4 regions of the Paenibacillus sp. J22R56 genome follow, and region 1 is predicted to be linked to each of the others. Evidence: riboswitches for the same ligand, from Rfam matches in the RefSeq annotation. Region 1 holds a riboswitch; each other region holds the start of a gene.
The links. Region 1 has a riboswitch for ZMP and ZTP ahead of rpiB (ribose 5-phosphate isomerase B). Riboswitches for the same ligand answer to the same signal wherever they lie in the genome.
Positions count from the first base shown of each region.

Region 2: it holds a riboswitch for ZMP and ZTP, as region 1 does, so the genes downstream of both, AC0YNT_RS15870 (IMP cyclohydrolase) here and rpiB (ribose 5-phosphate isomerase B) in region 1, are expected to answer to the same signal.
Region 3: it holds a riboswitch for ZMP and ZTP, as region 1 does, so the genes downstream of both, AC0YNT_RS24680 (DJ-1/PfpI family protein) here and rpiB (ribose 5-phosphate isomerase B) in region 1, are expected to answer to the same signal.
Region 4: it holds a riboswitch for ZMP and ZTP, as region 1 does, so the genes downstream of both, AC0YNT_RS16190 (bifunctional 5,10-methylenetetrahydrofolate dehydrogenase/5,10-methenyltetrahydrofolate cyclohydrolase) here and rpiB (ribose 5-phosphate isomerase B) in region 1, are expected to answer to the same signal.

Region 1 covers NZ_JBWDNV010000003.1:489,329-496,629, forward strand. The annotation lists gene AC0YNT_RS10160 (manganese efflux pump MntP) at 82-594, shown strand; gene AC0YNT_RS10165 (low molecular weight protein arginine phosphatase) at 634-1,212, shown strand; ZMP/ZTP riboswitch at 1,299-1,379, shown strand; gene rpiB (ribose 5-phosphate isomerase B) at 1,511-1,969, shown strand; gene AC0YNT_RS10175 (TIGR01440 family protein) at 2,001-2,603, shown strand; gene AC0YNT_RS10180 (serine hydroxymethyltransferase) at 2,634-3,881, shown strand; gene AC0YNT_RS10185 (peptide ABC transporter substrate-binding protein) at 4,273-5,925, shown strand; gene AC0YNT_RS10190 (ABC transporter permease) at 6,113-7,045, shown strand; gene AC0YNT_RS10195 (ABC transporter permease) at 7,049-7,301, shown strand, end outside.
Region 2 covers NZ_JBWDNV010000006.1:171,032-178,332, reverse strand. The annotation lists gene AC0YNT_RS15875 (amidase family protein) at 1-1,476, shown strand, start outside; ZMP/ZTP riboswitch at 1,519-1,595, shown strand; gene AC0YNT_RS15870 (IMP cyclohydrolase) at 1,646-2,350, shown strand; gene AC0YNT_RS15865 (peptide ABC transporter permease) at 2,365-3,087, shown strand; gene AC0YNT_RS15860 (leucine-rich repeat domain-containing protein) at 3,174-4,223, shown strand; gene AC0YNT_RS15855 (hypothetical protein) at 4,267-4,782, shown strand; gene AC0YNT_RS15850 (hypothetical protein) at 4,822-5,439, shown strand; gene AC0YNT_RS15845 (glycoside hydrolase family 2 TIM barrel-domain containing protein) at 5,609-7,301, shown strand, end outside.
Region 3 covers NZ_JBWDNV010000011.1:2,573-9,873, forward strand. The annotation lists gene AC0YNT_RS24655 (ABC transporter permease) at 1-470, opposite strand, end outside; gene AC0YNT_RS24660 (phosphotransferase) at 598-1,563, shown strand; gene AC0YNT_RS24665 (hypothetical protein) at 1,582-2,115, shown strand; gene AC0YNT_RS24670 (glutathione peroxidase) at 2,635-3,195, shown strand; gene AC0YNT_RS24675 (glycoside hydrolase family 25 protein) at 3,448-4,161, opposite strand; ZMP/ZTP riboswitch at 4,291-4,370, shown strand; gene AC0YNT_RS24680 (DJ-1/PfpI family protein) at 4,447-5,055, shown strand; partial or broken gene AC0YNT_RS24685 (effector binding domain-containing protein) at 5,129-5,978, shown strand; gene AC0YNT_RS24690 (PadR family transcriptional regulator) at 6,156-6,476, shown strand; gene AC0YNT_RS24695 (DUF2812 domain-containing protein) at 6,482-7,042, shown strand; gene AC0YNT_RS24700 (aldo/keto reductase) at 7,100-7,301, shown strand, end outside.
Region 4 covers NZ_JBWDNV010000006.1:248,327-255,627, forward strand. The annotation lists gene AC0YNT_RS16170 (aromatic ring-hydroxylating dioxygenase subunit alpha) at 1-111, opposite strand, end outside; gene AC0YNT_RS16175 (BMP family ABC transporter substrate-binding protein) at 173-1,273, opposite strand; gene AC0YNT_RS16180 (DinB family protein) at 1,506-1,967, opposite strand; gene AC0YNT_RS16185 (hypothetical protein) at 2,000-2,725, opposite strand; gene AC0YNT_RS16190 (bifunctional 5,10-methylenetetrahydrofolate dehydrogenase/5,10-methenyltetrahydrofolate cyclohydrolase) at 3,052-3,897, opposite strand; ZMP/ZTP riboswitch at 3,957-4,036, opposite strand; gene AC0YNT_RS16195 ((S)-benzoin forming benzil reductase) at 4,098-4,859, opposite strand; gene AC0YNT_RS16200 (hypothetical protein) at 4,859-5,080, opposite strand; gene AC0YNT_RS16205 (ABC transporter ATP-binding protein) at 5,305-6,159, shown strand; gene AC0YNT_RS16210 (ABC-2 transporter permease) at 6,152-6,805, shown strand; gene AC0YNT_RS16215 (GntR family transcriptional regulator) at 6,805-7,170, shown strand; gene dgoD (galactonate dehydratase) at 7,245-7,301, opposite strand, start outside.

The DNA.
Region 1 (7,301 bases):
GTTAAGAATGGATGTGGACATGGGGGCGATAGCGTGACAGATGCAACTTTACATGCTGGACAATTCGCGACACTGCTCATAATGGCGGTTGCGCTAGGCATGGATGCATTTTCGTTAGGGATTGGAATTGGACTTAAAGGGATTCGTCTTCGTGATGTGCTGCGGCTAAGTGCGATCATTGCACTGTTCCATGTCATTATGCCGCTGGCAGGGATGTACGCCGGGCATTTCGTCAGTGGTCTGCTTGGCGACGTGGCTACAATGGCGGCAGGAGTGTTGCTGCTGCTTTTGGGCGGGCATATGATTTACAGTGCGCTTAGGGGAGAGGCTGTTCATTCGATCGACTACCGTTCCTCGATTGGAACGTTTTTATTCGCGTTTAGCGTTAGTATCGATTCCTTTTCTGTTGGCGTAACACTTGGTATGTTTGCAGCAGATATCGTGCTGACTGTACTGCTATTTGGTTTTTTCGGCGGATTAATGTCCGTGGGTGGCCTCCTGCTTGGGCGCAGGGTGAGCCAAAACCTCGGTGGGTATGGTGAAGCGCTTGGCGGGGCGATTTTATTAATATTTGGACTGTTATTTATACTTTAAAAATAAGACAGATTAGCGACGCAGAAAGGGGAATGCAGCATGACACGCATCTTGTTTGTTTGTACCGGCAATACATGCCGATCCCCGATGGCAGAAGCTATGCTGAGAGCGATGGCAAAGCAGCAGGGCGTTCCGCTTGAGGTTCGTTCAGCGGGGGTGTCAACAATAGACGGGCTGCCGATCTCGGCTCATGCGGCTACAACGCTGCGAGGCAAAGCCGTTGAACCTCAAGGTTCTTCACGGGCGCTTAGCGGTGAACTTGTTGCTTGGGCAGACTTGATTCTGACCATGACATCGGGGCATAAACGAAATCTAATTAATTGGTTTCCTGAGGCGGTGGATAAAGCCTATACGCTTAAGGAATACGTCAATCAAGATACGGATGTACAGGCGGATATTGAGGAGTTAGAGCGTCTATTTACTGAGATGCATATGAAGCAGGTGCTGGGCCAGCAGCTGTCGACTGCAGAGCGGACACGACTCCTTGAGCTTGAACGCCGCATTCCAAGCTTTGATATTGCCGATCCTTTTGGCGGTACACTTAGCATGTATGAAAGCTGTGCTTCAGAGATTGAAGTGAGTTTGAAAACCTTGCTGAGGATGCTCAAAAAGGGATGAAATTCCATGCTGAAATTAGGCTGAATTTAGCCATTTAAGCGATTGATTTCTAACGATGAATCGGCTATCATGGAGGTAACAAAGACGGTTTCCGATGTAACTGGCGACGGAAGTGGGTAACCACGGTGGAGCATCGGAACATACGGCCGGTCGCCTGGGCAAAGAGCAGCATGCTATTGAGCATGTCATGCTCTTTTTTTCGTCTTTTCTACGGAATTTAGGTATAATAAGTCCGTATGATTCGACAAACAGATACTTATTTTGCTAACGACGCTGCAAAATAACAGGAGGGTTTACGTTGAAAATTGCAATTGGTGCAGATCATGCGGGTTACCGGTTGAAAGATGAAATCGTTCCGTTCCTTTTATCGCAAGGACATGAGATTGAAGATTTGGGCTGTGACTGCAATCAATCTGTTGATTATCCCGATTATGCACTGCCGGTAGCAGATAAAGTAGCAAGTGGTCAGGCTGACCGCGGCATTCTTATTTGCGGTACAGGCATTGGCATGTCGATTGCGGCTAATAAAGTGCCGGGTATTCGATGCGCTTTGGTGCATGACATGTTCTCGGCGCAGGCAACTCGCGAGCATAATGATACGAATGTACTTGCTATGGGCGAACGCATTATCGGCCCGGGCTTAGCACAGGAAATTGTCCGCATCTGGCTGGAAACGCCATTTTCGAATGGTGAGCGTCATGCAGGACGTGTTCAGAAAGTGAAGCAAATCGAACAGCAATATACTGTGCATCCTTAAGATCGATACGATATAGAAGGAGCGGTGCAGCATGAGCAATCACGAGGAATTAGCTTCAATTGCAAGTGATGTGGAGACGATTGTTCGAGAACTTGTTTCAGCCGGAGGGCTGAAAGCCGGACAACTGCTTGTTATCGGCACCAGTACAAGTGAAGTGCTGGGCCACCGTATCGGCACATCCGGAACGCTGGAGACGGCCGCACAGATTTATGCGGGAGTTGAAGCGGTACGGAGCGAGATTGGATTTTATCCTGTTTTTCAATGCTGTGAGCATTTGAATCGGGCACTTGTTCTCCCTCGTGAGGCTGCAGACAAATTTGGTCTGGACGAGGTTGCAGCGGTACCTGTTCCGAAAGCAGGCGGTTCGATGGCGGCGTATGCTTACCGGCACTTGCCGGAAGCTTGTCTGGTTGAAACGGTGGAAGCACATGCCGGTATCGATATCGGTGATACCTTCATCGGCATGCATCTCCGCCGGGTTGCCGTGCCAGTTAGACCTTCGATCAGGTCGATTGGTGCAGCTCATGTGACGATGGCTTTTACAAGGCCTAAGCTCATTGGCGGAACCCGTGCAGTGTACACTTTGGAAGAGAGCGGCCTGGCGTCAGAGCAGACGTCGGGATCATGTGATTAATTTTAATTTGGGAGGCTTTTCACAATGACAATGGAAAACTTACGTAACCAAGATCCTGAAGTATTAAAGGCAATGGGCCTTGAACTGCAACGCCAACGCGATAACATCGAGCTGATCGCATCCGAGAACATCGTTAGCGAAGCGGTTATCGAAGCATTGGGTTCGGTATTGACGAATAAATATGCAGAAGGCTACCCAGGCAAACGCTTCTACGGCGGCTGCGAGCATGTTGACATTGTGGAAGATATCGCACGTGATCGTGCAAAAGAAATTTTCGGTGCTGAGCATGCGAACGTACAACCACACTCCGGTGCACAAGCAAACATGGCGGTATACCTTGCTGTTCTGAAGCCTGGCGATACGGTACTTGGTATGAACCTGGCACACGGCGGTCACTTGACGCACGGCAGCCCGGTTAATGCATCTGGTCTTTTGTACAACTTTGTAGCTTATGGCGTAGACGAAGAAACTTTCACAATCAACTATGAGGAAGTGCGTAAAGCGGCATTCAAACACCGTCCTCGCCTGATCGTAGCTGGCGCGAGTGCATACCCTCGTACAATCGACTTCGAAAAAATGGGCAAAATCGCTGAAGACGTAGGCGCATTGTTCATGGTTGATATGGCACATATCGCAGGTCTTGTGGCAGCTGGTCTGCACCCAAGCCCAGTGCCTCACGCACACTTTGTAACAACAACAACACACAAAACGCTTCGTGGTCCTCGCGGCGGTATGATTCTGTGTCGTCAACCTTGGGCAGCAGCAATCGATAAAGCGGTATTCCCTGGTTCGCAAGGCGGCCCATTGATGCATGTTATTGCAGCTAAAGCTGTTGCATTCGGCGAAGTTCTTCAACCGTCATGGAAAGAATATGCACAACAAGTTATTAATAACGCAAAAGTATTGTCCGAGACGCTGATCTCCGAAGGCATCAACATCGTATCCGGCGGTACTGACAACCACTTGATGCTGGTTGATACTCGCAGCCTTAACATCACAGGTAAAGCTGCTGAGCATGTGCTTGATTCGATCGGTATTACAGCGAACAAGAACGCAATTCCATTTGATCCAACAAGCCCGTTCATTACAAGCGGTATCCGTCTTGGTACTCCAGCTGCAACTTCCCGCGGCATGGATGAGAAAGCAATGAAAGTCATTGGCGAAGTGATCGCGATGACGCTGAAAAATCCTAATGACGAAGCCGTACTGGCGAAAGCGACTGGCATGGTTCGTGATTTGACAGCTCAATACCCGCTTTACCCGAACATGAAATACTAATTTTATTTGTTTCTTCAAAGACTGCCCTTCAGGTCATCCTTGACCTGAAGGGCAGTCTTTTTTTTATGGTGAATTAACCCTTTGCGATTGCAGCATCCTATAGGAGGCAGGTATTAAGCTTCTACATGAATCGTCAATATTCGACAATTTACGAAATGTAATTTCTGGGGAGTGACAAAACATAAATAAATATTGTATATTTATCTACGGTATATTAAATTAACATTAATATTGTGCTAATTCGGCGTGAACATATGTAAACAGGACGGAATGAACAAACGTTCACTGATATTTTTTCAGTTAAACGCATGAATTTTCAAATTGTTTAATTATGTAATGTCAAATTATTACAATATAAAAAGACAGGGTTTACATCAGGGGAGGAAAATTTATGTTGAAGAAGAAGCATGGCTTTACATTGATCTCCGTGTTGCTGGCACTGGCTCTCGTAGCTGTCGGCTGTACACCTAAGGAAGAGTCCGGAAGCAGCGAAGCACCTGTATTCCGCATGAACCTTGCAACTGAACCGCCATCTCTTGACCCGGCACAAGTTCAAGACCAAGTATCTGCAACTGTTGTAAACGGTTTGTACGAAGGACTTACTCGTAAAGACGAGAAGGGTGACGTTGTTCCTGGCGTGGCTAAGGAATGGAAAATTTCCGATGACGGCAAAACGTATACCTTTACCATTCGCGATGATGCGAAATGGAGCAACGGTGACGCTGTAACAGCAGGCGACTTCGAGTACGCGTGGAAACGCGCCCTTGATCCAAACCTGAAACCAGCAGCATCTGCATATGCATACCAGTTGTACTACATCAAAAACGCTGAAGCTTACAACACTGGCGCTGACGGTGTAACGGCTGACGATGTAGCAGTAAAAGCAATTGACGAGCACACGCTGCAAGTTGAGCTGAACTCGCCAACTCCTTACTTCCTGGGCCTGATGTCCTTCACAGTCTTCTTCCCGGTTCACCAATCGGCGAAAGATAACGAAGCATGGGCAACTGATGTTTCGACTATGATCACTAACGGTTCGTTCAAAATGAGCGAGTGGAAAAAGAACAACTCCATTACACTCGTGAAAGACGACAACTACTATGCAAAAGACGATGTGAAGCTTACGAAAGTTGTCTTCTCTGAAGTTAACGATTCGAATACTGAGCTGAGCATGTACCAAACTGGCGAGCTTGACTTCGCTGGTATGCCTACGGGTCTGATCCCGAATGAACAATTCCCAACGCTGAAGAAAAACAACGCGGATGAGTTCAAAGTTCAAGGCAGCGCAAGCATCTACTACTACCTGTTCAATACAACGCTTAAACCATACAGCAATGTAAAAGTACGTGAAGCGCTTTCGATGGCGATCAACCGTCAAGATATCGTTGACAACGTAACAAAAGGCGGTCAAACGCCAGCATACGGTATCGTTCCTCCTGGTATTAAAGGTGAGAAAGACGACTTCCGTACGGAACACCCGGATTCTGCATACTTCAAAGAAGACATTGCAGAAGCGAAGAAATTGCTTGCTGAAGGTCTGGCAGAAGAAGGCCTGACTGCAATGCCTACTGTTAAGCTGACTTACAACACAAACGAACTGCACCAAGCGGTTGCTGAAGCAATTGCTGAAATGTGGAGCAAAAACCTCGGTATCAAAACCGAAGTTAGCAAGCAAGAATGGGGCGTATTCCTCGACAACCGTAACCACCTGAACTATGATGTGGCACGCGGCGGTTGGGGCGCTGACTACAATGACCCTATGACGTTCATCGATCTGTTCTCGTCGAAGAGCGGTAACAACAACACAGGCTTTGCAAAACCTGAGTATGACGCTCTGATCAAAGAAGCATACAGCACAGACGATCAAGCTAAACGTATGGCTGCTATGTCCAAAGCGGAAGAAATGGTAGTTGGTACAGACCGTGCGATTATGCCGATCTACTACTACAGCACTGTTTACATGATCAAGCCTGGATTCAAAGGCATCTTTATCGATTACAAAGGCGACATTGATTACAATCGCGGAGATTACGAAGCGAAATAATTAACTGCTCGTTACGGAATGCGGGATATATGCGGCCATTGAGACTGCATATATCCCCTTTCACTTTTTACTTTCGTAAGTTAAAGGATTTTAATTTTTGAAAGCTTTTGCTTACGTAGTAATGAATCATCGCAATAGCTCTAATAGCTGTTTGGGTGATAATTTTTTTTAGGAGGTGCCATAGCGTTTGGTTCGTTACGTTCTTCAGAAACTGTTGTTCATGCTCGTTTCGATCTTCGTGCTGGCTTCGGCCACTTTTTTTCTGATGAAGGCCATTCCGGGCAACCCTTTTCAAAGTGAGAAAAATATTCCTGCTGCCATCCAAGAGCGCTTGAATGAGGAATATGGACTTAATGATCCGCTGGGCGTTCAATATTTGCATTACATGAACAACCTGATTCACTTTGACCTTGGAACGTCCATGAAGCAACAGTATGTTACCGTTATTGACATTATTAAGACCGGATTTATTTACTCGCTTCAAATCGGTATATTCGCCATTATCGTGGCGGTTGCAGCAGGTGTGCTGTTCGGTTTGATTGCTGCGCTTAACCACCGCAAGTTTCTTGATGGCTTTACGATTTTGATTGCCGTAATTGGCGTATCGATTCCGAACTTCGTTGTTGCTACAGGCTTACAGTGGATATTTGGCGTCAAATTGCGTGTGCTAGACGTAGCAGGCTTGAATGACCCGACTGACTTTATTATGCCTGTACTTGCATTGTCGTTCCTTCCGGCTGCATTTATCGCGCGTCTTGTACGTTCAAGCATGCTCGAGGTACTTAGTGCCGATTATATGAAGACAGCCCGTGCGAAAGGCTTGTCCGGCCGTGTTATCCTGGTTCGCCATGCCCTTCGTAATGCGATCCTGCCGGTAGTTACTTATATTGGTCCGATGACGGCGAACATTATTACAGGCTCTGTCGTAATCGAGCAAATTTTCGGTATCGGCGGCTTGGGTAAATTTTTCGTCAACAGTATTACGAACCGCGACTACACGCTCATTATGGGCCTGACGCTGTTCTATGCTGTCATCCTTATGCTGGCGCGTTTCCTTACGGATATCGCTTATGGCTTTGTAGATCCACGTATTAAACTAAGTCGCGGGAAGGGGGGCTAATAGATGAAGGAACAAACACTTACACCTAGTGATTTCGAGAAGCTGAGCCAAGACGAGAAGCAAGGCGAGATCGTTGTCCGAGAGAGTATTTCTGCTTGGAAGGACGCTTGGCTGCGCCTGAAAACAAACCGTATGGCGATGATCAGCCTTTGGATATTAGCCTTTATCATCCTCGTGACGATCTTTGGCCAATTGATTGCGACACATGATTATAGGACGCAGGATCTTCAATCAACTAACATGGCTCCTTCCTCGG
Region 2 (7,301 bases), on a different contig from region 1:
GATGTAAATTTAATAGAAGTGGACATCGTTTCTTTGCAAGCAGCTATGGAAACAGGTGCGTTATCGTCGGAATCTTGCGTTCGCTGGTATTTGGACCGCATTGAGCAGTTAAATCCGGTGCTGAAAGCTGTTCTAGAAGTTAACCCGGATGCAATCGAGGTAGCAAGGGCGCTAGATGCGGAGCGGGAGGGACAGGGACCCCGTGGACCACTACATGGCATCCCGATCTTGCTTAAAGACAATATCGACACAGGTGACCGCATGCATACTAGTGCAGGTTCAGTCGCTCTTGCAGAACATTTCGCTCCGAAAGATTCGGGTGTAGCCGCACAACTAAGAGCTGCGGGAGCAGTGTTCCTTGGGAAGGCAAACATGACGGAATGGGCCAATTATATGTCATATATGATGTGGGCAGGGTATAGCTCCAGAGGCGGCCTGACACTGAATCCTTACGGTCCTGGAGAGTTGTTCGTAGGTGGCTCAAGTTCTGGCTCAGGTGCAGCAGTTGCCGCGAATTTGTGCGCCGCTTCTATCGGAACTGAGACCTCTGGTTCAATTATTAACCCATCCTCACAAAACAACATTGTTGGTATAAAGCCGACCATTGGGCTTGTCAGTCGAACAGGTATTATCCCAATTACGCAAAGTCAAGATTCAGCTGGTCCAATGACAAGGTCGGTAAGGGACGCTGCAATTTTGCTCGGAGCCATGACGGAGGTTGATCCACAGGATGCTGCCATGCAAGATAATAGGCGAATAGCATATAAGGATTATACCCCTTTCTTGGATGCAAAAGGTTTGGAAGGTGCGCGAATTGGCGTTCCGCGTCACTATTTTCAAGGACTGGACAAAGCTAGGGCCGAGATAATAGAGCAGGCGATCGTTTTGTTCAAGGAACAAGGTGCTATCGTGATCGACCCGGTAACATTGCCTTGCGAAAGTGCAAAATGGGACTGGGATGTCATGCAATACGAGTTCAAAAAAGGGTTAAATGATTATTTGGCTAACGCTGGACCCGGCGCATCTGTACGGACCTTAGATGAACTCATCGCCTATAATGAAGCAAATAGCGATATCGCGTTGAAATATGGTCAAGGCACACTGATTTTCTCGAATAGGACAAGTGGTACATTGTCTGAACCGGAGTACTTCGAGAGTTTGCGACTTAACCACGAGTTTTCAAGGGAACAAGGCATTGACCATGCGATACGGGAATATCAGCTGGATGCACTGTTGTTTCTGGGCAATGAGGATGGGCTCGATTTGTCTGCACGCGCAGGGTATCCTGCCATTACCGTGCCAGGCGGATACGCGGAAACAGGCATCATAGCCGCAGGTGGATACACAACCAAAGGACCTCAAGGTATCACATTCGTTGGAACTGCCTACAGTGAGCCTGTTCTTTTCCGATTAGCCTATGCCTACGAACAAGCGAGTAAATACCGTTACGCACCGGCTGATCCGATAACTAATTGATTGATTTTTCTGGAAGTACTTAGTATGATGTGAAGTAATTTAAAACTTATATGTGACTGGCGAACATGGGGATCCATGAGGAAGCATATAAGCTACGGCCGTACGCCTGGGCAGAGGTAAGGGGATTATCCCCTTACCTCTTTATGTTTACCCGAGAGGAGCAAGCGAAGTGAAAACAGCACAAACCGAATTATTTGATAAACCATATCCCGGCAGGACGCTTATTGCAGGGATGACTCCTTCTGGAACGCATTATGTACAGGTGTATTGGATTATGGGCAGAAGCGTGAACAGTCGTAACCGTGTCTTCGAACGAGAAGGAAACAGCGTCAAGAACCAAGCATTTGATCCTGCACAAATGGAAGATCCATCACTCATTATTTATTACCCTATTCGTCATTGGGAGAACATGCATATTGTCTCGAATGGTGATCAAACGGATACGATCTATGAGGGGCTTCATCATAATCGAACCTTCGAACAATCATTACTGCTCAGAGAGTTTGAGCCGGATGCCCCTCATTTTACTCCAAGAATTTCGGCGGTGATTAACACAGAACTTAAACAGTACGCTTTGTCGATACTAAAAACACAGGATAACGACCCAACCGTTTGCTTACGACAAAGTTATTCATACAGTAATTTCAAAAGAGGTATTGGTCACTGCATTCACACCTACAACGGCGAGCAGGATGGTGTGTTAAAACCATTCGAAGGGGAACCTTTCGAGGTGCCATTATTCGATTTTATTAATGAGATAGCAGACTACTACTGGGAACGTATTAATAAGGAAAATAAAATCTCGTTGTTGGTGAAGTTTATTGATGTATCGAATCACGATATTCAATTCGAGTTTCGAAATAAGCTTTCATAAGTAGGAGATAACGGATGAAGAAAAAGGAAATTAGAGATTTAATCTATATAAGCAAAAACCAGCGTGAGGCGAATTGTTTTTATTCTTATGGGATTGAATTCTATGAATTTATGAATGGGGTAACGAATAGACCGGAGAATCTTATTTTACTAAAGCATGATTTTCATAACGAAAACTGGAATCAGCATTCCAGATTTGATTATGTAACAAAGGAAGAAATTAATGAACTGATCGAAGATAACGTTTATCGCTATGGAGATTTTGTTTGGGTGGACTTCTCGAAAGAAGAGGATTTAGATAAATTAAGCAGCAATGCCATTGCGGAGTTATTGTTTTTCAGTCACCTTGCCAGGCCGCTTACTCGGATACCCAAAATAAGATTTGCCTATCATGCACATGATGATGGCTGGTTTAACAAGCTTTATGTGACCGATTTACAAGATTACGAGATTCTATTAGCCAATGTGATTCCTTCGAAACTCCGCAAGTTAACGGGAAGAAAAATGAAAGATATCCCTCAGGATGTTGCATCAGCACTATTGGAAAACACAAATGATGGTTTATTCATTGATTTATCAAGACTAATAAAGAGTAGAGCTGAGTTGAAAATACCTATAACAACGATCGGCCATTTCACAGATATGGACGAAGTATATAACTTTAAGGAAGAGGTTAGGGAGTACAAGCTCTGGTTAGTCTACTCACAGAAATTATGGAAGCTAATAAAGGAAGAATAAGTTGAACTTTTTTCAATCCATTACGTCTAATGTTCATAAAGGAATTTATGGAAAGTATTGGATTGTAAGGAAAGGTGACTAATGAGATGAGAATGTATACAGATCCTAGAGGCGAAGCCTACGAGCAGATCATTGATTTGGCAATACGTAATTCGGAATGTTTTGTACTGGGGGAAAAGATGCCTGTTGATATGGCCGAGTGTAGGTACATAAAGGTATTAGAAGCGTTGGAGCCGTATCTGATGAAAACAATCGTTATCCAAAACGGAAATATGGATGAAGTTATACGAATAAAAAATAGTTATAACAGTCATGCCTTTTATTCTGCGGGAACTTATTATATCTATAGATGCTGTGAAGGAAGCGGGAACCTGCTCAAGCAATTAGCAAACCGTCTTTCGGATTGGATTTATCCTAACCTGCCGGAAGACTTGTGTTTCTTGAAAGATGGCGGGGGAGATTACCTCTATTCGGTTGTGCATGAAGATATGTATGGTTTAGATGTAACGGAGCAAGAAGCAATTGATTTGATGAATCGAATAACAGGGCTCTTTTTGAAAATAGAGGCTCACAAGGATCTAAATCGACTGCTGGATGATGCCATTAAGCATCAGACTGATAAGCTGTATATCAGTGGATATAGACTAACAGAGCTGCCTGAGAGAATCCGGGAGCTTACAGAGCTTCGTGAACTGGAGATTTTTGAACAGGATCTTTATCGTCTACCTGAAGAATTGTTCGAGTTAAACAAACTTGAACGTTTGAAAATCCTGACTGCTGATTTGGAGAGTATTCCCGCTTCTATAGCCAGGCTGAAGAACCTGAGACAGCTTTCCATCCAATGTGCAAGCTCGGATCGGCCGACTCCCGGCTATCAGGCGAAGCCTAAGGAAGAGATCGGCATAAACCACATTCCACCGGAGATTGGTCAGCTGGAACAACTGGAACAGCTTACGATTCAATACACGTCGATCCATGAGCTGCCGCTTGAACTAGCGAAGCTGGAGAACCTGCAAGTCTTGGACATTGGAATGAGCTTGATCAAGAAGAAGCCAGATTTCCTAAAGGGAATGAAGCAGCTAAGTTACATGAATGTGTCACAGGATTTATTTGGAGATCTGATAGAATCAGAATGAAGGTAATTACGCTATAATTTTCTTTAACACTGGAGGGGAGTTCTTGAATAAGATACTATACGTCTTTATTATTATTACATTTCTATTACTACTGGCTTGTTTAAAAGAAGAAGATAATAGTAACAGTGGTGGTATCATCTTCAACTCCGAAGGTGGTCAATGGAAAGCCACAATTCTAAACGATGAAATTAAGCGCGATGGGAAAAGGTATTTTAATATCACTTACCAGTATATAGGTGACTTGAAAGACCTTGATGAAGTGAAGAGAATCACATTTGCACAAGGAACAGAATTGGGAACACAAGTCATAAGCGTATATGACCCTTCCTACAAAGAAAAATTAATGACCGCTGGCAGCTACCAGGAAGAGCACGAAGAACAATACGGGATTATTATTGATCAAATTCAAAAGAGAGAAACGAAAGATTTTACTATAGAATATGGTTTGATGGAAGCAGAGAAGGGTTATACAACGTTAACTACCATTAAAAAAAAAGGAATCATGATCATTATTAAATGGGAGACTCAAGGGGAAGAGTACGAAGATCGGATAGGATAAAGTAATGTAGTTACAATGTCTCAAAAGAGGTGTGAATGATTGCTAAGAGATAAAATGATTTATTGGATAGGTGGCTCCGCTTGTGCGGGAAAAAGTACATTAGCCAGGATGTTTGCAGAGAAGCATGGGTTGGAGCTTTATTCTTGTGATGAACATTTTGATAGACACTTGAAGGATGTCTCAATGAATGAGCATCCAGCCATGCACAAAGTGTCTACGATGAACCCTAATGAAGCTTTTTATACAAGGGAAGTCCAAGAGCAGCTAAGAGTATATAAACAATCTTTTGTAGAAGACTTTTCATTTGTTATCAAGGATCTTGCGAAGAGAACAGACACATCCGTTGTTGTTGAAGGCAATCAAATAATACCTTCTCTTCTAGCACCCTATTTAAAAGAACATCATAAAGCTATATGGATCATTCCAACTGAGGACTTCCAAAGAGAGCAATATTCCAGAAGGGGATGGATACAAGGGGTATTACAAAGCACTGAGAACCCTACTGTGGCTTTTAACAACTGGATGTCTCGGGATGCCTTGTTTGCTGAATTTGTAGAAAAAGAAGCATCTGATTTAAACTTAAATGTATTAAAAGTGGATGGCAGTAAAACGTTACAGGAAAACTTTGAATATGTTGAGAATTACTTTCGTACATAATGTACTCTCATGAAAACCGCGCTGCTGCGCGGCTTTTTTATTCCATGATCTAACTTGAGGCGATGTAAATCTAGCATGAAAAAGTGACTGATTTTTGCGGTATTTTGAACCTCCTGGTTATGCTATAGTTGTCGCAATCAAGCTGAAATCTACAGAGGACGTGATATTTTTGATAGCAACAATCAATTTAGAAGGCATTTGGGAGTTCCAACTGGATGGAGAGAAACAGGGCTTCCAAAAGCCGTTGAACGATACAATCGCATTGCCTGGCACAACTTCGTATGCAAGGAAAGGTAAGCGCAACCAAGCCGCACATGAAGGCTCTCTTACGGATGAATATGAATTCGAAGGATGGGCTTGGTTTTCTCGTACTGTCAATATTCCTGAAGAGCTCGCAAGCGCAAATGTGATGTTGTACCTAGAGCGGACGCGTGTTACAACGGTATGGATCGATGGGGTAGAGCTTGGCACTCAAAATAGCCTAAGCGCGCCGCATCTATATAACGTAACGGGCCATTTAACGAAAGGTGTCCATACGATCACTATCCGGGTCGATAATACTAATTACCCGACAAAAGGTGGACATATGACATCGCGTGATACCCAGACCAATTGGAATGGTATTACAGGCCGGATGGAGCTGCAATTTTATGGAGCTGCCTATTTGGATGACGTACGGACATTCCCTAATATCGCAGACCGGTCAGTCACCGTCAAAGCAAAGCTTATTGGAGCATCTGAAGGTGTACTCAGCGTCTCGGCGGCTAGTGTGAACAGTACAAGCCAGCATGAGGCGGCAATGAGGACATATCCGGTCTCAGGCGGTGAGTTCGAATTCATCTATCCACTTGGAGAAGATGCGCTGCTTTGGAGCGAATGGGCGCCTAATCTGTATGAGCTGAAGCTTGAGCTTAAGCAGGCGGATGCAGTGACTGACGTTCACGAATCCCTAATGGGACTGCGCCAATTCAAAGCAGAAGGCGGAGACTTTACGATAAATGGTGCGAAAACGTTCCTGCGTGGCAAGCATGACGGACTAATCTTCCCGTTAACAGGCTTTGCTCCAACCACAGTAGAAGAATGGCTTGAGGTACTGGGTACTGCGAAGTCTTTCGGTATTAACCACTACCGGTTCCACACCTGCTGCCCGCCTGAGGCCGCCTTCGAAGCCGCAGATCGACTTGGTATTTATATGGAGCCTGAACTGCCATTCTGGGGAACGGTAACGGATGAGACATACGAGAATCATAACGAGACTGAGCAGCAATATTTGATTCAGGAAGGCTATCGGATGCTGCAGACGTTTGCCAACCATCCATCCTTTGTCATGATGTCGCTTGGTAACGAATTGTGGGGCAGTAAGGAACGGATTGATAATATTCTCAAAGGCTACAAATCTTACGACAACCGTCCATTGTATACGCAAGGCTCAAATAATTTTCAGTTTGTACCAGTCATTCTGGAGCATGAAGATTTCTATTGCGGCGTCCGGTTCTCGCGAGACCGGTTGATTCGGGGTTCCTATGCGATGTGCGATGCACCACTTGGTCATGTGCAGACAGGGCCGCAGGGCACTATGAAGGATTACGATGATGCAATCATTCCTCAGAGCTTGGATAGTGTTGACGCAGTAAATAAAGAAACAGACGGCGGCACCATCCAGATCCAATATGGCACAGAAGCTAAAACAGTGAAGGCTGATGCAGCAGAAGGAGAGTTAGTGCCACACATTCCTGTTGTCTCTCACGAGATCGGGCAGTTCCAAACCTACCCTGACTTCAATGAGATTACGAAGTATACCGGACCACTTAAAGCTCGCAACTTTGAGATGTTTAAGCAGCGTCTTGAGGAGAAAGGGCTAG
Region 3 (7,301 bases), on a different contig from region 1:
AGTATGGCGTAGCTTAGCAGGCAGCTTGGGAGGAAGAGGAGAAAGTCTTGGATGGAAGCGGGCCAAGGGATGCCAAAGAAGATGGAAGCGAATACAATTAGCGGAAGGGCTCGGTTTAATAAAGAGCTGAACATCTCTCCGATATCCTCAGCCAGATAACAGGCAAGAAGGGGGATCGGTCGGTAGAAGTCCGTGACGATCTGTCCTTCCCGTATTTTGTAATAGATGGTGTTCTGTACATCACATACAAAGATGGTAGAAATAGTAATCGAGAGAATGGTGTAGGTTGTTATATCCTGCAGGGTAAGCGACTGGGCGGTGCCGGAGCTGCCTTTGTAGGCGGTCTGCCATAAGAAGACGGATGCCAGCGTAAGAATGAGGTTTGTCGCCACGGAAGTGAATACTTCGAATCGGTAGGTCAGATTGGTAAGGAGCTTCATTTTCGTTATATACCAATAAGCTTGAAGCATAGTAACCCCCTTGAAAGTGACTGCATATGAAAAATCTTACATTTATAACGTTTATATATTAATCTAATTAATAGAAATAGGCTATGGATATTTTAATTATAGATATTTATGGGGGAGCGGGATTCAAATGATAGAATACGCGGATCTATTTGCACGCTGTGAGAAGCAGTTTGATTTTCAGATTCATGCGGCTGAGCCGATTAAATTAGGATGGTTAAATAAAAAGTGGATTCTGCATACGAGTAAAGGAAAATATGTGCTGAAGAAGTATCACACCAACCGATTTAAGAGTGTGGACACTTTACGTATAGCTCTGACTCAGCAGCACAGGCTGTCACAGCTGATGTTTCCTTCGCCTATGCTTCTTGAATGGGAGGGAGAAATTCTACATACCGATGAATCCGGCGAACGTTATATTCTGATGCAATATTGCGATGGCAGTGGGATTGCGCCAGGTATGGCGAATCGTTCTCATATGTATAGTCTGGGGCGAATTATTGGCCAGCTTCATCATCACCTCAATGATGGTACACTGCCAGGCAAGAGTGAACCGGATTTCATGCCGCATGCAGTGGAGGCAAGACTTGCGCATTGGGATGATGTGATTGAGCAAGCTGTTCAGATGAATAAACCCCACGTTGTTCCGATTATGGAGCTGCAGAAAAAAATGACTCAATCGTTGGATCTGCCTGCGCTTCAGCAAGCCTGCCGGCAAGGCTGGGCACATCGGGATTTATGGATGGATAATCTGTTATTCCGTGAGGAAACCGTATCGGCTGTCCTTGATTTTGATCGGCTGAACTTTGACTATCTGGACTTTGACATAGCCCGTGCCATTCTATCCGGGGCATTCCTGGAAGGGCGGCTGGATTTGGGTAAGACCAAAGCTTTTCTGCAAGGTTATCAAGAGACTGCAGGTTTTGAGATTAATCATTTAGCGGATATCATTCGGTTACTCTGGTATTTGGAAAGCAAATGGTGGATTACCGCGGAGATGGATAATCATCATCGGATTCCGGCACGTTTTGCTGAGGAGATGATCTGGATTGCGAAGCATCATGAGCAGTTGGACGAGATGTTAATGGGTTCGTAGCAGAGAGGAGTTTCTTGAATGCTCATGATCATAACGATCCTTTTAGTGGCCATTTATCTTACCTTATTAAATTTTAAGAGGCTCAAAAAATTAAGTAAGATGATGAAGTGGTTATTAACTGAATTATTTCTGATAGTTGGTGGTTACGGTTTATATTTGTTTATTATGGATTTTAGTTTAAAAAAGGTGATTGAAAACCTCCTACTTCCTCTTAGCTTTACAGCGATAGTGATAGGAATTCAGTTTCTACTTAGGAAGAGACGTGCCCGTGAGAAAAACTGGTCATTGAATGACTATTCCATTGAATACAGAAAGCAACATGTAGACACGGAATTATTAAAGGGATTAAATGCAGCGATATTACCTTGGGAAGCAAGTATCAAGGGTTGGCATTGGATGAGTGGGTTTGGCAATGACCGGGAAGAGGCTTATTTGAATTTAGTGAAGAGATTTGATACCTATAAAAGCGAAGGGAATATCCTGCCCAAACCAGGTGCCGGCGCTCCTCTGGTAATGGCACAGGTAAAGGGGATTAATGATGACGTTAAATAGCAGATTAACCGACAGTGATATTTTGGGAGGAGCCCCAGCGTATATCGGTACAGTATCTCGATACGCTTCGCGAGGGGTGCTCGTTAATCACAATGGAAAGGTTGCCATGATGTATATGGCTGAATTGGATCTTTATAAACTTCCAGGTGGCGGCATAGAGGAAGGTGAGTCACCAGAGGAAGCTTTTTTGAAGCACAGAACAAACGGCCCTAACGGATGCTGAAGAGCAGCTCGGAATGTCCGTTCAATGGCTGACAATCGGATAGGCAATTGAAGTTATGGATAAGACTGCTAACAACAGCAACGCTGATGATTATGGCAATTTTTTTATGCTAATGCGTGATCGAATGATCCTGAAAGAGGCCGCAGGGCTGCTGGAGAAAATGGACCTATTTTAAGTCCTTTTTCCAGTAAATACATTATTGGAAATGCCTATTAAGATTATTGTTTTTATATATTATTCAAATAGGATTCTGGGTTATATGATGGATTAAATATAAAACAAGGGAGAGGAATAAGATGAACAAGTCCATCTATGACTTTCAAGTTAATGAGATTACTGGAGAGCCTATTCATCTGTCTGCTTTCAGTGGCAGGGTTCTTCTAATCGTTAATACAGCAAGCCAATGCGGATATGCCAAGCAGTTCGATGGTCTTCAGCAGCTGTATGAAAAATATTGGATGCATGGCTTAGAGATACTGGGCTTCCCGTGCAATCAGTTCAATGACAAAGAGCCCGGCAGCAATACGGAAGTAGAGGAGCATTGCCGGCGCAATGTTGGAGTAACCTTCTCGTTATTTGAAAAGGTAGAGCTCCGTGGACAAAATGTCCATCCACTTTTTCAATATCTTACGGAGCAGGCACCTTTCCAAGGATATGATCCGGATAATGCTGCTGAGATGTGGATGAAAGATTTTCTCCAGCAGAATCATCCGGACTTATATGACGGCGATGGCGTAAAGTGGAACTTCTCCAAGTTTCTCATTAACCGAGAGGGACAAGTGGTCGGCCGATTTGAGCCAACGACACAGCCGACCGATTTGGAACTGGCTATTGAGGAAGCATTGTCCTCTGACTAGTTTAACAGCAGCCTTTTGGACGACTGTAAGACTGGCTGCGGTCCAATAAGACCCTCTGAGGGTCTTATTGGGTGATTACTGCCTAAAATTAGTAACGATAAGACCCTGTGAGGGTCTTATTTGCTAAATATGGGGGAGACAACTATGCTTTCGTGAGCACTCGGAGATGTAATAAGACCCTCTAAGGGTCTTATTGGGTGATTACTGCCTGAAATAAGATACGATAAGACCCTGTGAGGGTCTTATCGTATCTTATTTCTTGAACTTCGCAGCAAAAGCTGTTTCATCCCCATGGAATACGTTAATATCCACATAGGCATCGATACCGGAGATTCTTCCGCGATTATTAAATTGCCAGAAGGTCCAAGCCCGGTCGTCCTTCAGGGACGGATGCTTCACAATATCTCTGATCCAGATTTCGTAATCCTCGAAGCTTCCTGCAATGTAGCTGTTAAAAGTATCGTAGGTGACATACAGAATGGGCTTCTGCTTGTAATGCTGCTCTAGTTGATCTGCTAGGGTGGTTAGCTCACTTTGGATGAGTGGAGCATCTTTATCCAGACTAATCTCAATATCGATGACTGGGGGGAGGTTGGCAGCCTCATTAGGAACCTCATCAATAAAATGTGCAGCTTGCTGAGCACCGGTACTTTGAGTGGTGAAAAAATGATAAGCACCAATGAGCATGCCATTGCTCTTGGCCTGCTCCCAATTAGACCTGAAATGGCTGTCAGTCATATCTTTTCCTTCGGTAGCTTTGATATAAACAAATTGCCACTTTCCACTGTCAGCGACCTTCTTCCAATCTATTTCCCCCTGATAGTGGGAGACATCGATTCCTCTCACATCATATTTGGCTGCGAACAAGCTGTTATGCCAGATGATCCCCTTGTATTCTAGTACCCCGGCAATAAGGAGTAACAGCAGCAGCCCAGCGATTATTTTATGCCATCTTTTTAGCTTCATGGCTACACTTCCTTCAATGAATACTAGACTTACAAAACATTCCAGTTTTATAGACGATATACTGCCGTTAATTGTTTCAAATCCACTCTTGCTTCCGGCCGATGTTCGGAATAGTATAATAAGTAAATAACTGGTATGTGCGACTGGCGTAAACGTGGATAACCACGAGGGAGCACATATGTCATCAGCCGTACGCCTGGGCAGAGTATTTGTTCACTGGGAAGAGTTTGTTCCCGTGGGACAAATACTCTTTTTAATTTAATTTATTTTTAGGAGGATGAGGGGATGGAACAGGTGCAGAAGAAGAGGAATGTAGCGATTCTGATCTATGACAATGTAGAGATATTGGATTTTACGGGACCGTACGAAGTGTTTATTACGGGCAGTAATTACGGACAGGATTTCCATGTTTACACGGTAGCCGAGCATAACCATCCGATCACAGCATTAGGTAATCTCAGCGTGAACCCTGCGTATACCATTCATGACTGCCCGAAACCCGATATTATCCTCATCCCCGGCGGCCGTGGTGTTCGGCAAGAAATGAACAACAGAGTACTGACAGAATGGATCCACGATTGCGCAGATGAAGCTGAGATTATATTGTCCGTATGTACGGGGGCCTTACTACTTGCTAAAGCTGTCGTATTGGAAGGGATGAAGCTCACCACCTATCATCTAGCTATCGAGGAATTAAGAGAGGTTGTACCTGCATCGGCAGAGATTCTGGATAACGTGAAGTATGTAGATAACGGCAAGATCATTATGTCTGCGGGTGTATCAGCCGGTATAGATATGTCCTTGTATGTAATTGGCAAGCTTCATGGCGAGGAGCGGGCCTTAAAGACAGCGAGGCTGATGGAATATGATTGGATGCCAGGAAAGCATTCCTGATCAAATATAGCAAGCCACTTCAATGATAAGATAACTGCAAATGTAAACGAAGGAGCTGGGTAACTGAATTCCAATGGAACATTATACGAGAGTCCAACAAGTCATCATGTTTATGGAAGAGCAGTTGCAGGAGCCGCTTAGCTTAGAGGCTATTGCCATGGAAGCGGGGTTTTCGGTCTATCATTTTCAAAGGCTCTTTCACGCCATTTCTGGATTTACAGTTCAAAAATACATTCGGAAGAGAAGGTTAAGCGTCGCTGCTGCGGAGCTTCTGGTTACCAAGAAAAAAGTACTAGACATCGCAGTGTCTTATCAATACGGCTCACAGGAGGCATTCACTCGTGCTTTCAGTAGTTTTTTTGGCGTAACACCAGCTAAGTATCGTAAACGGCAGCAACCACTTGTTTCCCAGCATCCAATCGACTTCATTGCTCTAACAGCCAATATTCGAGGAGGGCTGAATATGTACAAACCGGACATAGTAGAGCTTCCTGCCATTCGTATTATCGGGTATAACTACACAACGAATTTAAATAACGAATTGTATTTTGAGGAGATTCCGGGATTTTACGGGCATTTTGGCAGCAATGAATATTTTATGCGTATCCCAAACAAAGCCCGGCCGGCCTTTGCCTATGGTATTTCCCACTCCTTCCATGAGGATGGTGTTTTTTCCTTCCTTATTGGCGAGGAGGTCACAGCATTTGCAGAAGTGGAAGAGGGCTTTGCTTGCATCGAGCTTCCTGCTGGTTCGAAACAGCAGTATGCCTGAGCTTGGGCAAAATACATGGAAGTACATTTATGGCACCTGGCTGCCTAACAGCAATTATGAGCGTGGAGAAGGACCAGACTTTGAGGTAACGGATGTGATGAATTCCACTCCGGAGAAAATTAGTATGACGGTCTATATTCCCATTCAGTAAAAGTCCAAATCAAAGGGCATGTTGGAAATTCCAACATGTCCTTTTTTACATGCAAAAAGAAAAAAATACCAAAACTACATTGACACTCGATATATCGAGATGTAATATATAGCCATAAGATGTATCGTATGTCGATATATTAGAGGGGAGAGGAAAAGACTGAACGATGTGAAAGAGATGCTGCCGCTGACGGAAGCTTTTTATTATATCTTAATTGTTCTATATACGGAGCCTTCGCATGGATATGGGATTATGCAGGATACCGAGAAAATGAGTAACGGACGGGTCAAGATTGGTGCCGGCACTTTATACACAGCGCTCAATACCTTGCTCAATAAAGGGTTGATTGAACTTTATCCTGTACCTGAGGGAACGGATACCCGGCGTAAGATGTATGCCATTACGGAGAATGGCAGGCAGGTTGTGTCTGCGGAAGTCGCAAGGCTGGAAGAGCTTCTGGACGTAGGGCGTCAGGCTCTGATTACGAAGAAGGGGTGAGGCAGTTGAGTGAAAAGCTGGTAAAGCGTCATCGGCTGATTATGGCCTGGAATTATGAGAAGGGAGAGCAATGGATGAATGAGTTGTCGAGCCAAGGATTACATTTTAAAAAAGGCGGACTCATAAGCAGCTCATTCGTTCGTGATGAATCGGTTCGGTATACGTATAGGATGGATTATCAGACCGGACAGTCTCGGGAAAACGGGAAATTTCAGGAGTATCTTGATCTGTATCAAGATGCAGGCTGGGAATATGTCAGTTCATTCGGATTGACCTGGCATTACTTCCGAAGGGAGTGGCAGCCGGGTGAAGAGCCTCAGCTATATACAGACCGTGAATCTTTAATTATGCTCTATAAAAGGCTGCTGGGAGTTATAAGCGCTATGTTGTTCGTCAATCTCTTTATCATGATTTTGAACATGGTTAATCTGAATACTTTCTTTACAGAGGGGCTCTGGACGATAGGTATTCCGCTGATGATCCTCTATCTTGGACTGTTTGCCTTGTTAGGATATGGCTGCTGGAAGATCAAGAAGAAAGTAAACAATCTTAAGCTGCAAGTATAGTCTTGAAGGCTGCAAGCCTTGGCGTTTGCAGCTACACAATAAAGGAGTGAGATCCGAATGAAACAAAATCAGTTAGGCAGCTCAAAGCTGCTCGTTGGAGAAATTGGTCTGGGCTGCATGTCGCTTGGAACCGATGAACAGAAGGCCACTGCCCTTATCCATGAAGCATTGGAGCGTGGGGTTAACCTGCTGGATACTTCAGATTTGTATGACAGCGGGCTTAATGAAGAGCTGGTAGGCAAAGCGATCCGTGGACGGC
Region 4 (7,301 bases), on a different contig from region 1:
TAAGACAACCTTTTCCCCAATTACAACAACCTGTTTAGGGATATCTGTAATATCGGCTGCGATAGCAACCGGATGCCATTCATGAAGTAGTACAGGATCATTAAGTATCATGCCAGTCACCACTCTTCCCTTATCGTTATTGATTTCACTTAGATGAAATTGAATGATTGCTTTACTGAGGAATCGTGCCTTCAATCCCTTTTACGAACCAGTTCATGTTCAAAATCTCATCAACTGTCATCGCTTTGCCTTTTGCTACTTTTTCCGCACCGGTCTGATCGGCAATTGGTCCGTTAAAGACATCAAATTTGCCATCCAAGATTTCTGTTTTCTTCGCTTGAACCAAATCTTGTACATCCTGCGGAACGTTTTTACCAAATGGCGCGATGTCTGTAATGCCGTCCTTCATAGAACCAAAATAACTTTCCGTCTTCCAAGTGCCATCCATGATCGCCTTCACCGTCTGTACATAATAAGGACCCCAATTCCACTTCGGATTCGAAATGTAATTGTCTGGTGCATACTTGCTCATATCCGAATCATTCCCGATACCCCATACGCCGCGTTCGGCAGCAGCTTGAATGCTGGCTGGCGAATCTTGATAAGCAGCAAGCACGTCTACACCTTTATCCAGCAAGCTTGTTGCTGCTTGACGTTCAGCCGTTGGGTCAAACCATGTATTGCTCCATACTACATCTACCTTCGCTTCTGGATTAACACTTTGTACACCTAGAGTAAATGCGTTAATCGTATAGATAACTTCTGGAATCGGATAAGCACCAACATAGCCCAGATGATTGTTTTTCGTCATTTTGCCTGCTGCCATGCCAACGAGATAAGCACTTTCATATTCCTTGCCCAGATAAGTGCCGAGATTATCCAAAGTCTTATATCCACTCGCGTGAAGGAACTTCACATCGGGATGCTTCTGTGCCACAGCATACATGGCATCCATATAACCAAAGCTAGTGCCAAAAATAATATCATTATTCTCGGCAAGTTCTTCAAATACGCGTTCAGCGTCTGCTCCTTCAGGAACATTCTCCACTGTAGTTGCGGTAATGCCAAGCTCTTTTTCCATCATCTTACGTCCTTGATCATGCTCGTAAGTCCAGCCCCCATCACCTGGTACACCTAGGTAGACGAATGCAACGCGCGGCTTTTTCGATTCTGCTGCTCCCGTTTCTGCTGAATTGGTGTTCGTTGTTTCCTTTGAGCATGCAGCAGTGAAGACAAGCAGAGCTGCCGCAACAACCATCATGAGCTTCTTCATACGAGACCCTCCCCTATTTGCCGAACCCTATCTTTCGAAAAGCTTAGAGAAAATATAGGTCATTGTTAGTTCTACGTCAATATTACTGACATTAAATATAGAGTAGTCACTAAAAAGAAGAGATTCATTTGTGCATGATGCACATTAACTGAAATTGCATGTCAGATTAACTGTCGGAAATTAAAAAAGCTGCGGCGAATGGCCTACAGCTTCATTACTCTATATTGTTTTTCTAGTCTTCCAATAGCTCGGGGGAGATTTGATGAAGGTGATGCTTCATATGCTCCAAATAATCGTTAATGAGCCATTCCAAAGTATGCTGTTCTCCACTTGTAAGCCTTATTTGTTTAGCTCTAATCAGATCCTCTGACATTGCCGTAATGACTCGTAACAGAGCACTATTTAAACTTGCCCAAAAGGTGATGATCTCATCTACAGATGCATCCGCATACCGCTGAGCTTCTACCCATTTATCTTGGTTGTACGGGGTTATGGCCAAGGGCTCTGAAGTGTACTGAGCTTGAATCATTCTTGTCAGATTATTTATAGCCGAATCACAGAGATGACCAAGAATTTGAAGGTTTGACCATTTTCCAATGGCATGTGGGGTTACCATCCTTTCTTCAGGCCATGCTTTTAGCTTATCTGGTATTGCCTTGATCAGCTTTTCAAGATGCGCAACAACATTCGTCACCAACAATCACTCCCTTTACCTTTTCTCTTATCTTAACACCCAACCAAACCTGGCATTATGGGGAGAAATCGATAAGAGCCATCAATCGTTTTGATAACGCAAAGTAAATACAAGTGCCCATTCCGTCTTCTTAATGATTCGGAAGTAAGCTCTGCTGTGGACATGTTGTTACCGCTCGAAGCCTGCACACCAAAGGCATACACAGGTTCATCGGCTGCAAACGACGTCTTCTCATTATGCTGAAGCAGTCCCTGCATAGTCAGCTTGCTATTCCAAGGAATCGTTGTTGTTGCAAGACTTGAATTTCCTTTATCATGAACAACATTCACTTTAATTAGTCTTATTTCATCATTCCCCTCGATTGGAACTGTATCAACCGACATAATAACTTCGACTTCACCACTGCTCGGATTTTCCTCTGAACTGTAAAATAGTTGACCAATTGAACCCTTCGTCGCTGCCTTCTTTCCATTCTCCCAAACGTCCAGATCCAACCATACGTTTGGCTGGCTTCCTTCATAAGACAATTTGAAAGCCACTGACATCGAACCAAGGAATGGCTTGAAAATCGCAGCATCTCCTGCAAATAAATCAACAGGGGTTAACGTTATTTTGTTTTCTTTCGCTTTAGTAGTGTCTTCAGTCACTTTGTTCTCATCAGAAGTTCCCGGTTTATTGTTAGTCACTATTTGATTACTTTCATTAGTACACCCAGATATGACGAGTAAAATGATGATCATACCCATTGTTAGCCGCATTGTTAGTAAGCTCCTTTCAAGACAATCGTTTATTAGGAAATTCTACCATATTATTTAATTACTAAATAGAATGAAATGACAATTGAATAAGTTCTAAAGGGCGTAAGATCCTGCTGGGGTCTTATACTGTGCTCATTATGCGAAACTAATAATCTCGAAGGTCCAATAAGACCCCACGAGGGTCTTACGTAGTAGTAGTTATGTGAATTTAGTGATCATAAGACCCTGCGAGGGTCTTATCGCTGCTCCGTCCAGGTGATATTCGAAAAAAAAGAGCTATACCATCGTCATTTTAATGACTAAAGGTATAGCCCTATTGGAGTTTATTACCGTTTGCTTCTTTCCGCAGCCTCAACAGTATGCTTCAACAACATCGCAATAGTCACTGGCCCTACTCCAGCAGGAACTGGAGTGATAGCAGATACATGAGGAGTGCATGCCTCAAAGTCAACATCCCCCACATTGCCTGGATTATAACCGGCATCCAGTACGACAGCACCGGGCTTAATCCAATCGCCTTGAACAAATTTAGGCTTACCTACGGCGGCGACAACAATATCAGCAGTTCGGACATGTTGTTCCAAATTGTTCGTTTTGGAATGGCATGTTGTTACTGTCGCATCTTTGTTCAACAGCATAGCTGAGACTGGTTTTCCTAAAATCGGGCTTCGGCCGATTACGACGGCATGCTTGCCAGCCACAGGCAGCTCGTAGTACGCCAGGATTTCCATAATTGCTGCTGGTGTACAGGAAGGGAATGCCGCGATGCCAAACGCATTTTGAGCAAAGCCTTGCATCGTCACTCCGTCTACATCTTTATCTATGGAAATAGCTTCAAAGGAAGCTCGCTCGTCGATGTGATGTGGGACCGGATGCTGCAAAAGTAAACCATGAACGGATTGATCATCATTTAACTGCATAATCGCTTGTATCAATTGTTCAGTAGTTGTTTCTTCAGGAAGTTCGATCCGAATAGATCGGATACCGACCCGTGAGCATGCATTACCTTTCATTCGGACATACGTTGCTGAGGCAGGATCTTCTCCAACAAGAATCGTTGCCAGACATGGGACGATATCTCTCTCATTGAGCTTGGATACACGGCCTACTAATTGGTTCTTAATATCTGTGGCAACTCGGTTTCCGTCAAGCAATAATGGACTTGATTTCATTAGCTGTCATCCTCTCCACTTGTTATAGAAAAACAGAAAGAGGCAAGGAGAAATCTCCTTACCTCTGCCCAGGCGAACGGCCATATGAAGTATGTGCTCCACCGTGGTACTCCACGTCTCGCCAGTTACACATACTGAACGTTTGATTTCATTTTGCCAGAAACTATTCCGTAGTTCAATAGCTAGCTGTAATTCTTATGTCATTTTGAATAATCGTAGATGTCGACAACTTCTCCATGCTCTATATCTTCTTTAAACAAAAATGCAATGATCTGTTTCGCCGTTTCCTCAGGTGTAGTTAGCATTCCTGATTCCATGACCTGCTTAAACAACTCTACTGTCGGGAGCATAGCTCGATCCATGCTTCTAGCTTCACTTTGCAAGCTGGTGTCAATCATACCTGGCCAGATGGACACAATCTTAACTGGAGCATTTGAGTTATTTTGTTCAAGTGCTACACATTGGGTGAAAACATCTAATCCAGCCTTAGCCGCAGAGTACAAACTCATCCCTGGATGAAGATTTTTTGCAGATGCAGAAGAGATATTAAGAACCCTCTTCTCTACGGACAGTTCCCTTGTATGTTTAATAAAAAAGGATGTTAGAAGGATTGGGGCGATCAGATTCACCTGTATATTACGTGTTATTTCACTGATATCTGCTGCATCTATTGGGGCCACTGGCGCGATCATAGAAGCGTTATTTATGAGATAAAGCCCTTCTACTTGGGACAGATCAATTTGACTGAATATCCTCTCCATTAAGGTTTCAATCGCATCCGTTTGCCCTAGATCGAACTCATAATAAGCCATATTCTCGCTGTTGCTTATTAGAGTTGTATTCCTCTCTCGAGAGACACAATGTAGAAAATGACCTGATGATTGCAGTTGATAAGCGATGGCTTCCCCAATTCCTCTAGAAGTCCCTGTTATAATGAAGTGTTTCATCGTTGCTCCTTTCATTATTGCATCAACCAAGATATGAGGAATAACAGTGCACCAAGGATTAAGACTGCATAGAAGAAATACGCAAACCAACGCAGAACCTTAGGCATACTGTTTAAATCTGTTCTTTGGGCAGGAACACCCATTATTTTCTGATAGTGATCGGTCACATCATTAAATGAAGTTACCGTAGCGGCTGTTTTTTCCTCGACAGGCTGCCCCTTCACTTTTTTATTCAAGTTTTCTAACCCCCTAGTATGAAACGATGTCATTTCGTAACATCATTTTTTAAGCCTCATCGTATACAATTTTCTATTCAATCTGTATTTAATCAGTTAGACGTACTTGAAGTTAATAAAGTTTCCATTTTATTGTAAATATTTGGTTTGAGGCATTGACCACAAAAACCCCATGTGATATATTGTGCATACACAACATACACAATTAATTGAGGAGGTACGTTATGCTGGCATTAGACATTCAAAATTTAAATAAAGCTTATCCAAATTTCCAGCTAAAAAATGTTTCGTTCCAACTGGAACAGGGTTTTATCATGGGTTTTATCGGTGCCAATGGCGCAGGTAAAACAACGACAATCAAATCGATCTTAAATATGCTTCATATCGATAGCGGAGAGGTTCTAATATTGGGCAAGAATATTGCCGAACATGAAATCGAACTAAAACAAGAAATCGGATACGCATTTGGCGATATCAATTTTTATACTCGCAGCAAAATTAAAACATTGACCGATGTGATTAAGAAGTTCTATAAGAACTGGAATGATGAAACCTACTACAACTACCTGAGAAGATTCAAATTAGATGAGAATAAAAAAATTGCTGAATTGTCGACAGGTATGAAAGTGAAGTACAACTTAGCCCTAGCCTTATCTCATGGTGCTAAGCTTCTCGTCCTTGATGAACCAACAAGTGGACTTGATCCGGTCGCAAGAGATCAATTGTTGGAGATTTTCCAAGAGCTCGTTGTTGATGGTGAGGTCAGCATTCTATTCTCTACTCACATTACGTCTGACTTGGAGAAATGCGCGGATTATATTACCTTTATCGCAAATGGCCAGATTGTAAAAAGTGCGGAGAAAAATGAATTTATTGAATCCTATCGCCTGGTAAACGGGAAAGAAAGTCAGCTGGATCAAGTGAAAGACCATTTGATTTCCTACAAGCAAAATTCCTTTGGCTTTACAGGCTTAATTCACTCCAAAGACTTTGATCCTTCTTCCGAAATGAATACCGCCCTGCCAAGTCTCGAGGAAATTATGATTTATTTCGCGAAAAAGGAGGATATGTATGTATAATTTATTGATGAAAGAGTTTAAATTAGGCGTACTTCCTATGTATATTATCATGCCTTTTTTGACAGGCGCTTTAATGTTCATTCCCGGTTGGATCTATTTTTTAGTCCTTCTGTATTTTTGCTGGATCACGATTCCAAATATGTTTGGCGGGTTTCGAACGCAGAACGATTTGATGTTTACCTCCATGCTGCCTGTTACCAAAACTGACATTGTAAAAGCCAAGGTGTCCGTTATCGTCATTCTTGAATTATTGCATATCATCATTGCAATGATCTTTGGTATAATTAGTAACCAATTATACTCCCATATAACCTACTATTTCTTTGCACCACATATGGGGTTTTGGGGATTATGTTTTGTTATGCTTGCGATCTTCAACATTATCTTTATATCCAAGTATTATAAAACAGCTTATAAATATGGTGAGGCGACATATGTGGCAGTTACAGCCGCTATGCTATTTGCCGGAGTTGCACAATGGTTAGGGATCCAGAGTCCATTTTTGCACGATGTTTTTTACGGTGATGGTCTGGACAATATGGCACTTCAGTCATCCATCCTGATTGTTGGAATAGCCATATTTGTTGCTTTCACCTTAATAGCTTATCGAATTGCGATTAAACGATTCCCGAAAGTGGAGATATAATGAATGTAGCTATTTCGAATTCGTCTGATAAACCGATCTATCAGCAGCTTTTCGAACAAATCAGTGCTCAAATTCTAAAAGGCGAGTTAGAAAGCGGCTATTGTCTCCCCCCCATTCGACAAGCCGCCCAAGAGCTCAGAGTAAGTATTATTACCGTAAAGAAAGCTTGGGAAGAACTCGAAAGATGTGGCTTAATCAATACCATCACGGGGAAAGGCTGTTTTGTAGCTGAATTCTCACCCGATGAGATATTGCAAATACGTAACGAAACGGTCTTAAAGCAGATGGTTAGTGATGCTTCCTACTACAAATCTTTTGGCCTAACGATTGATGAAGTCGTAGAGCTGTTGAAGAAGATTTATTAACTCCCTATTTCACATGCAAAGAAGAGGCCCCAAACATAAGTTTGGGGCCTCCTCCATTTCCATCTGCTATTCAATTACCATTCCGCAATACTGCCGTCTTTGTGACGCCAAACGGGGTTTCTCCAGTTATG